DNA from 3 places in the Endozoicomonas sp. ALB091 genome. Region 3 is predicted to be linked to each of the others. Evidence: predicted binding sites of a transcription regulator. Region 3 holds the regulator's gene; each other region holds the start of a gene.
What was found. The regulator PhoB, encoded in region 3, activates phosphate uptake and scavenging genes when phosphate is short. The targets are predictions, from matches to a motif close to TGTCATANNNNTGTCANA.

Region 1 (2,275 bases), on a different contig from region 3:
GTCACTGCCGAGGCTGAAAGAACGAATATTGTGCAAATTCAGACGGCCATCTTCACGAACCATAAACCACTGGGCGATATTGCCTTCTGAGTCACCCACCAGCAGGGACACCCCGCCCAACAGAAACGTCATCGCGGTAACTTCCACTCCCTTAGCGGTCAGGTTGAGCGTCTCATGGATATAGGGACGGTCAATATCGCTGATATTGATCACCGTCAGTTGATTGCTGCCGCTGAGGACATAAAGCCAGGTTTGTTCCGGATCAATCAGCAACTGGCGGATATCCAGGCCACCCTGCGCAGAAAGTCCGCTGATCACCGGCAGGGCGACGGACTGCTGCTCAACAGTGATGGACTCGGTTAAAAAATCCGCTTCCTTATGGACAACCTCCATCACCAGCTGGTTATTGCTGCTGGCGGCCATCAACAGCTTTTCCTCACCGTCACTGATGGCCAGTTGTGCAACCGGAGCCGAAAAGTCCTTGATGGCAAAAGGCTGCCGCTCATAAGGGTAGCTGACTTCCGGTGTGATCTTCCGGCGGTCATCTGGCCAGGTAATCCTGTAGCCCTGATCAAACAGTATGACCTCACCTTTGGTAAGACCGGCCGCCATCAGATTGGAACCAGCAGCATCCCTGACCACCCTGACCACCTCACTGCCCGCAGGTATTGGCAGCAACTCATTCTGTAGCCATTCACCGGTCTGGGAGGAGAAAAAACGCAGATTACCGGAAGCCTCTGCTTGCATGGCCACTTCGGCCTGCTCTTCAACAGCGAGAAATATCGGCGCTTTTTTTGTAGCAACTGGCTCATCAACAAAAGTCAGGGCCGATGGGTATGAAGCAACCCGGGTAATCTCAGCGCGGTTAAATAGCGGCAGGACCTCATAGAGGAGGTAAAAGAAAATCAGGAGAATCGCCACAATCACGCCAAGACCACCGGAGGCAACCCCCCAGCGGGCAAGACGGTCTTTCAAGAAGCGCAGGGAACGATATTTTTTTAGTGCCGGTGTATTGAAATCAATACCCGGGCTGTTATCCATCGAATTTTGATACATGGCGCAAGTCTGATTAAATCATGCCCGTAACTTACAGAATCAATATGACAGTAATGTGACACCGGGAAAAAATCATTGCCCGGGCCAACAGATCAATGTAATTTAGTGGCTGCCAATAACGGCTGTAAGCCTGAATTACCGAGCCTACAGACCTGTTGAAAGTGCATCATGATCAGAGAAAATAACGATGTTACCCAGAAATCTGCTAACAATACCCGGTATTGACACCCAATCAGAACAGTGTAGCTCTGCCCTTTCCATGATCCCTTCCCTGCATGCCCACCGACACCATCATCACCATTGAACGGCTGATTCGACCCTGATCGAATACATTTACTTTTATCGCCTGAGCTTCTAGCCTCAATGTGTAATATATTAATTTACAACTAGAAAAAAGAGCTCAAGGCACAACCAATCAAGGAATGCGACAGCTCCTGACGAGCTCTGCACTGATCTGCTATAGACTGATCTGTTATAGATCGTGCTGTGGATAATGCTGTGGATTGAAGTATCGCAAACCGCTTATAACTCAAAAGAACACAAAACTGGATTACTATGAACGCTGTCATTTTGGCTGTTGCCATCATGCTGACCTTGAGTGTCTTGCGTGTAAACGTTGTACTTGCCCTTTTTTTCGGGGCTATTGGTGGAGGTCTTGCCGGTGGACTGGGGTTTGATGCCACACTGTCCGCTTTTGCCGAAGGGTTGGGGGGTGGTGCCAGTATCGCCATCAGCTACGGTATGCTGGGTGCCTTCGCCATGGCTATATCCGCATCCGGGATTCCCCAGTGGCTGGCCGATCGAATTATTCAGAGGGTAGCCAAGACCCACAAAACAGCTGGCCTGAGGATCTCAATCCTGGGAAGCATTCTGCTGATGGCCTTTGCCTCCCAGAATGTGGTCCCTGTGCATATCGCCTTTATTCCTATTCTGATCCCACCGCTACTGGGTGTTTTCAGCTCCTTACAGCTGGACCGCAGGGCGGTAGCAAGCACCCTGTCGTTTGGTCTGATCGCCACCTATATGCTGGTTCCCATTGGTTTCGGCAATATCTACCTGACCCAGATCCTGGCGGGCAACCTCAACGATAATGGCTTGAACATTGACCCTGACCTGATGCCATCGGCCATGGCTCTACCGGTACTCGGCATGTTTATTGGTCTGCTTGTGGCTGTGTTCTGGACTTACCGTAAACCCCGCCACTACCACATTGCAGAGA
Region 2 (2,275 bases), on a different contig from region 3:
CCAGAATATCCCGGTTGGCCGCTGGATTACCGGGTTTATAGGCCTGATCCGGCACAAACTTATACACGTATTCGCCGCGGGTATCGTCGCCAAAATAGAATGCCATACGACCATCATCACCCAGCGAAAGTGTTGAACACTCTCTGACCAGTCGTCCCATGGAGGTGCGCTTTTTCGGGGTGCTGTCCGGTGAAAAAGGGTCAATTTCCACTACCCAGCCAAAACGGTTGGGTTCGTTAACATAACCGCCATGAGGGGCATGGTGATCAGGTGTCGCATTAAAACGGGGTTCTACTGACTCCCAGGCATAGTATTTACTGTTCTTGTCTTGGGCCACACCATACCGCTGGTGGGCTGGGCGTTGCTGATAATCTTCAGCATCACGGTTAACAAAGTAGTTCTTCCAGTTCTCTTCACAGGTGAGATAAGTCCCCCAGGGTGTTACGCCCATGGCGCAGTTATTCAAAGTGCCCAGCACCTCAAGACCAGCAGGGTCTGCCACGGTTTTCAGAAAATCAGTACCGGCCACTTCACCGGTCAGATCCATGGGGGTAAACCCGGTGATCCTGCGGTTATAGCGGGAATCCTTGACTTGCTGCCAGTGACCATCGGACTGCTTGCGAACTTCGATAATACTGACACCGTGGGCCGCCATCTCCTTCTTCACTTCATGCGCCGGGCGCTGTTTAAATCCCTGCGGGTTTTCAGTGATGGTCAGACCGTTGGGGTGAAGCGTAGGATTAATGTACTCATGATTCATGACCAGCAGGCCATGGTCGTCCGGCTGGTCCGCAAATGGGAAGAACCAGATCCCATCGTGATTCTGGCCTGCCTGCTTCATCTGCTCCCGCCAGCTGTTGCTGCCATCTGGCCGCCAGGGTCTGGCACCTTTCTCTACCGGGTCACCCCATGAAAAAAAGACGCTGGCCGTATAGCCTTCAGGCACATTGATGGCATCGAACATGGGGTCCTGCTCAATGGGAATGGGCTTGAATCCGATGTCCGCCCGCCGCAGGTTTCCAACAGTACTGCCACCCAGAGCATTATGACTCTGCCCGGTCGTGCCCATACAGCCAGCCAGAAAGCCTGCCATGGCCAGACCCAGGCCACCTTTCATAAAGTTCCGCCGACTTTTTTCTACCACGTCATCCAGGGTACTGTTGCCAGAGAAGTTATCTGGCTGATCATCCAGCGACTCCAGCTGTTCATGAAAATCACGATGGTTCTGTAACTTTGAAGATCCGGCTTCCATGATTATCCCTCATCGTTAAGTAAACACACTGTTATTGAAAGAATGATTTGCTGAGAGATTAGGCGATGACTGTTACAGATTTATTGCTATCAAGTTTCAATTAGATGAAAAAAGCTCTGCAAGAAAACGGAGCAAATTGTGGAGAGAAAGTCAGCCGAAACGGTTGCTACCTATCCGGGAAAGACAGATAGCATCAGGCTATTTCAGGAAGGTACTACTTCAAATTTTATCTCAGCATCTTTTTCCAGCCGCTCAATAAGCCGATCACCAAATAACGTGGATGTTGTCCAGAAACCGCCCGCCCTCCCGCTCTTCTGCTGCTTATCGTGGAAGTCCAGGGCCAATCCTGCAGCCACCTGCCCCAGCATTCTGGCGGTAGAGCCATACCCCGGATCGCCCTGGCCAACAACACGGGTGCGAATTTCCTGGCCATCTGCTGTTTTGCCCAGAAAGCGAATATCATAAAACCCGGTTTTCTGGGCTTCGGGAGAAGGTCCCTCACCCGGTTTGGGCAACACAAATCGCTCCATAAACCAGCGGGTTGGCTTAATCACCATGGACAGCATAAACAGACCCAGTCCGCCTACCAGGGCGGAAGACTGTAAACGACCTTTAAAACCAGCCCCCATCAGCATGGCTTCGCTGTACCTGAAATCCCTGCCATAAGGAAATTCAGCCAATGCATTGGAACGAAGGACCACCCGGGAATTAATGCCAGCCATAATGAAAGGTGCCAGCCACGCCCCAAAGCCGGAATCATACGTCGGTGTTTTAACAACTTCCTGTCTGGCCTTCAAGCTTTCATTGTCAGGGCAGAGCAGATAAGGGTTGGCCAACTGTCGGCGTAATGCCGGGTTGTTTGCCGCCTCACGGGTGAGGTTAGTTATACTGGCCAGCGTGCCACCGGATATACCACCTCTGGCGGCTTTCACCCGCATGCTGATATCTGAACAGAATGAACCCAAAACTTCCCTGGCTTTTTTCTGGGTAAAGTACACGCCCATATCAGAAGGTATTGAGTCA
Region 3 (2,275 bases):
AAGTGGTATTGGGTGCCGCATTTGGCTGGTCCATCCCCATGGCATTTGCCGCCGAGGCCGACACACTGACCACTCAGACATGGCTGTTGTTTATCGCCAATCTGTTATGGACTGTCGCCTACGATACCCAGTATGCCATGGTGGACCGAGATGATGATCTGCAGATCGGCATTAAGTCCACCGCCATTTTATTTGGCGAAATGGATAATCTGATTATTGCCTGTTTTCAGACGTTTACCCTGATAGCCCTGCTGATGCTGGGTTTACAGCTGGAATTAGCCTGGCCATTCTATGTCAGCCTTGTTGCCGCCGCCGCAGGTTTTACCCACCAGCAATGGTTAACCCGCAACCGTGAAAGGGATCCTTGTTTCAAAGCCTTTCTTTCTAATCATTGGGTTGGTGCCGCCATATTTCTCGGTCTGGTCTGTTCTCTGTGATGACTGACTGAAACACCTGAATTTGAAGGTTGAGCCGAAAGCGCTCAACCTTCACCTCCCCTTTATCACTTCAACGACGGGAAAACAGTAACTCATGGGTTGGACAACCCGCAAAAAGTCCATCAAATTTTCCTCAACGTCATTTTTCTGTAACATTCCCTCGCTGTAATACCTGTCATAAAGATAAACGGTTACCAAAGCAATCTTCTCTCATTCAACCCCGGGGTATTCTCATGTCTGGCAAAACAATTCTAATTGTGGATGATGAAGCACCCATCAGGGAAATGGTCGCTATGGCGCTGGAAATGGCTGGTTATCAGTGCCTGGAAGCAGCTGATGCAAAGCAGGCGCACTCACTGGTGGTGGATAACCGACCCGATTTGATCCTTCTGGACTGGATGCTACCGGATATCTCGGGTATCGAACTGGCCAGACGACTTAAGCGTGACCAGCTGACAGCAGAAATTCCGATCATTATGTTGACCGCCAAAGGGGAAGAAGACCATAAAATCCAGGGGCTGGAAACCGGTGCGGATGATTACATCACCAAGCCTTTCTCCCCCCGCGAGCTCGCTGCCCGACTTAAGGCCGTACTGCGCAGAACTCATGGAATGGACGAACAGTCGGCTATCGTCGTCAAAGGACTGGAACTGGACCCTGTCAGCCACCGGGTCAGTATTGATGGCAACCCGGCCGAAATGGGGCCAACGGAATACCGGCTGCTGCAGTTCTTCCTGACTCATCAGGAGCGAGCCTATTCCCGTGGGCAGTTGCTTGACCAGGTCTGGGGTGGCAATGTGTATGTTGAAGAGAGAACGGTGGATGTCCATATTCGCCGCCTGAGAAAAGCGCTGGGCAGTGGCTATGAGAATTACATTCAAACCGTCAGAGGTACTGGCTACCGTTTTTCCACTAAAGCGTAGAATGCTGGAATTCAATGAAAATGGCTTCAGTGACGTTTTCCTCATCACCACCTGATGACATAAGAATGATGGTCAGGATCAATCACCATAAGCTCAACAAACTGCGGAACTGCCTGTGACCACCTCTGCCCGATCCTGGTTTACTGGTCGAATAGTGTCAATGCTTGCCATCGGGCTGCTGGTCGGCTGGCTGGCGGACCGGATTTTTCTGGGGCTTTTTCTTGCCACATTATTCTACCTTCTCTGGAGCCACCAGCAACTGCACCGATTGCTGATATGGCTTGATAAGGCTGCCCACAAAGAGCTGGATCCCCCGGAAAGCACAGGCGTATGGGGTGAGATCTTTGACGGTATTTATAGAATTCAGCGCAAACACAACCGCTCAAAACAGCGACTTGCCAGCGTGATAGAACGCATACAGGATTCAACGGCAGCATTAAACGACGGAATCGTCATGGCCGACCAGAATGGTTCCCTTGAGTGGTGGAACCGTGCCGCCGGAGAGTTACTGGGCCTGCAAATGCCCGATGACCAGGGACAGCTCCTGACAAACCTGGTCAGAAATCCAAAATTTGCCCGCTATATGAACAATAGCCACGGCAAAGAGCCCATTAAGATCGATTCACCGGTGCATGAGAGCCGACAGCTTCAAATAGCCATTACCGTTTATGGGCAGGGCAATCGACTTCTATTGGTCAGGGATGTCAGCCGGTTGCATCAGCTTGAAATCATGAGAACCGATTTTGTTGCCAATGTTTCCCATGAATTGAGAACACCTCTAACCGTGATTTCCGGTTACCTGGAGACCATGAGTGACGGTATAGCAATGAATCCGGATACACCGCCCATCTTTAATCGTGCCCTTGGTCAAATGCAGGAGCAGGCAACCAGAATGCAGCGACTGATTGAGGATCT

Region 1: the regulator PhoB is predicted to act here: its motif matches at 1,100-1,117, upstream of ACO6UX_RS11705 (ABC transporter permease subunit).
Region 2: the regulator PhoB is predicted to act here: its motif matches at 1,345-1,362, upstream of ACO6UX_RS04500 (PhoX family protein).

Annotation. Positions count from the first base shown of each region.
Region 1 covers NZ_JBLYNQ010000006.1:1,086,402-1,088,676, forward strand. The annotation lists gene ACO6UX_RS11705 (ABC transporter permease subunit) at 1-1,056, opposite strand, end outside; gene ACO6UX_RS11710 (Na+/H+ antiporter family protein) at 1,612-2,275, shown strand, end outside.
Region 2 covers NZ_JBLYNQ010000003.1:339,286-341,560, forward strand. The annotation lists gene ACO6UX_RS04500 (PhoX family protein) at 1-1,252, opposite strand, end outside; gene ACO6UX_RS04505 (saccharopine dehydrogenase family protein) at 1,456-2,275, opposite strand, start outside.
Region 3 covers NZ_JBLYNQ010000001.1:237,736-240,010, forward strand. The annotation lists gene ubiA (4-hydroxybenzoate octaprenyltransferase) at 1-437, shown strand, start outside; gene phoB (phosphate regulon transcriptional regulator PhoB) at 671-1,360, shown strand; gene phoR (phosphate regulon sensor histidine kinase PhoR) at 1,476-2,275, shown strand, end outside.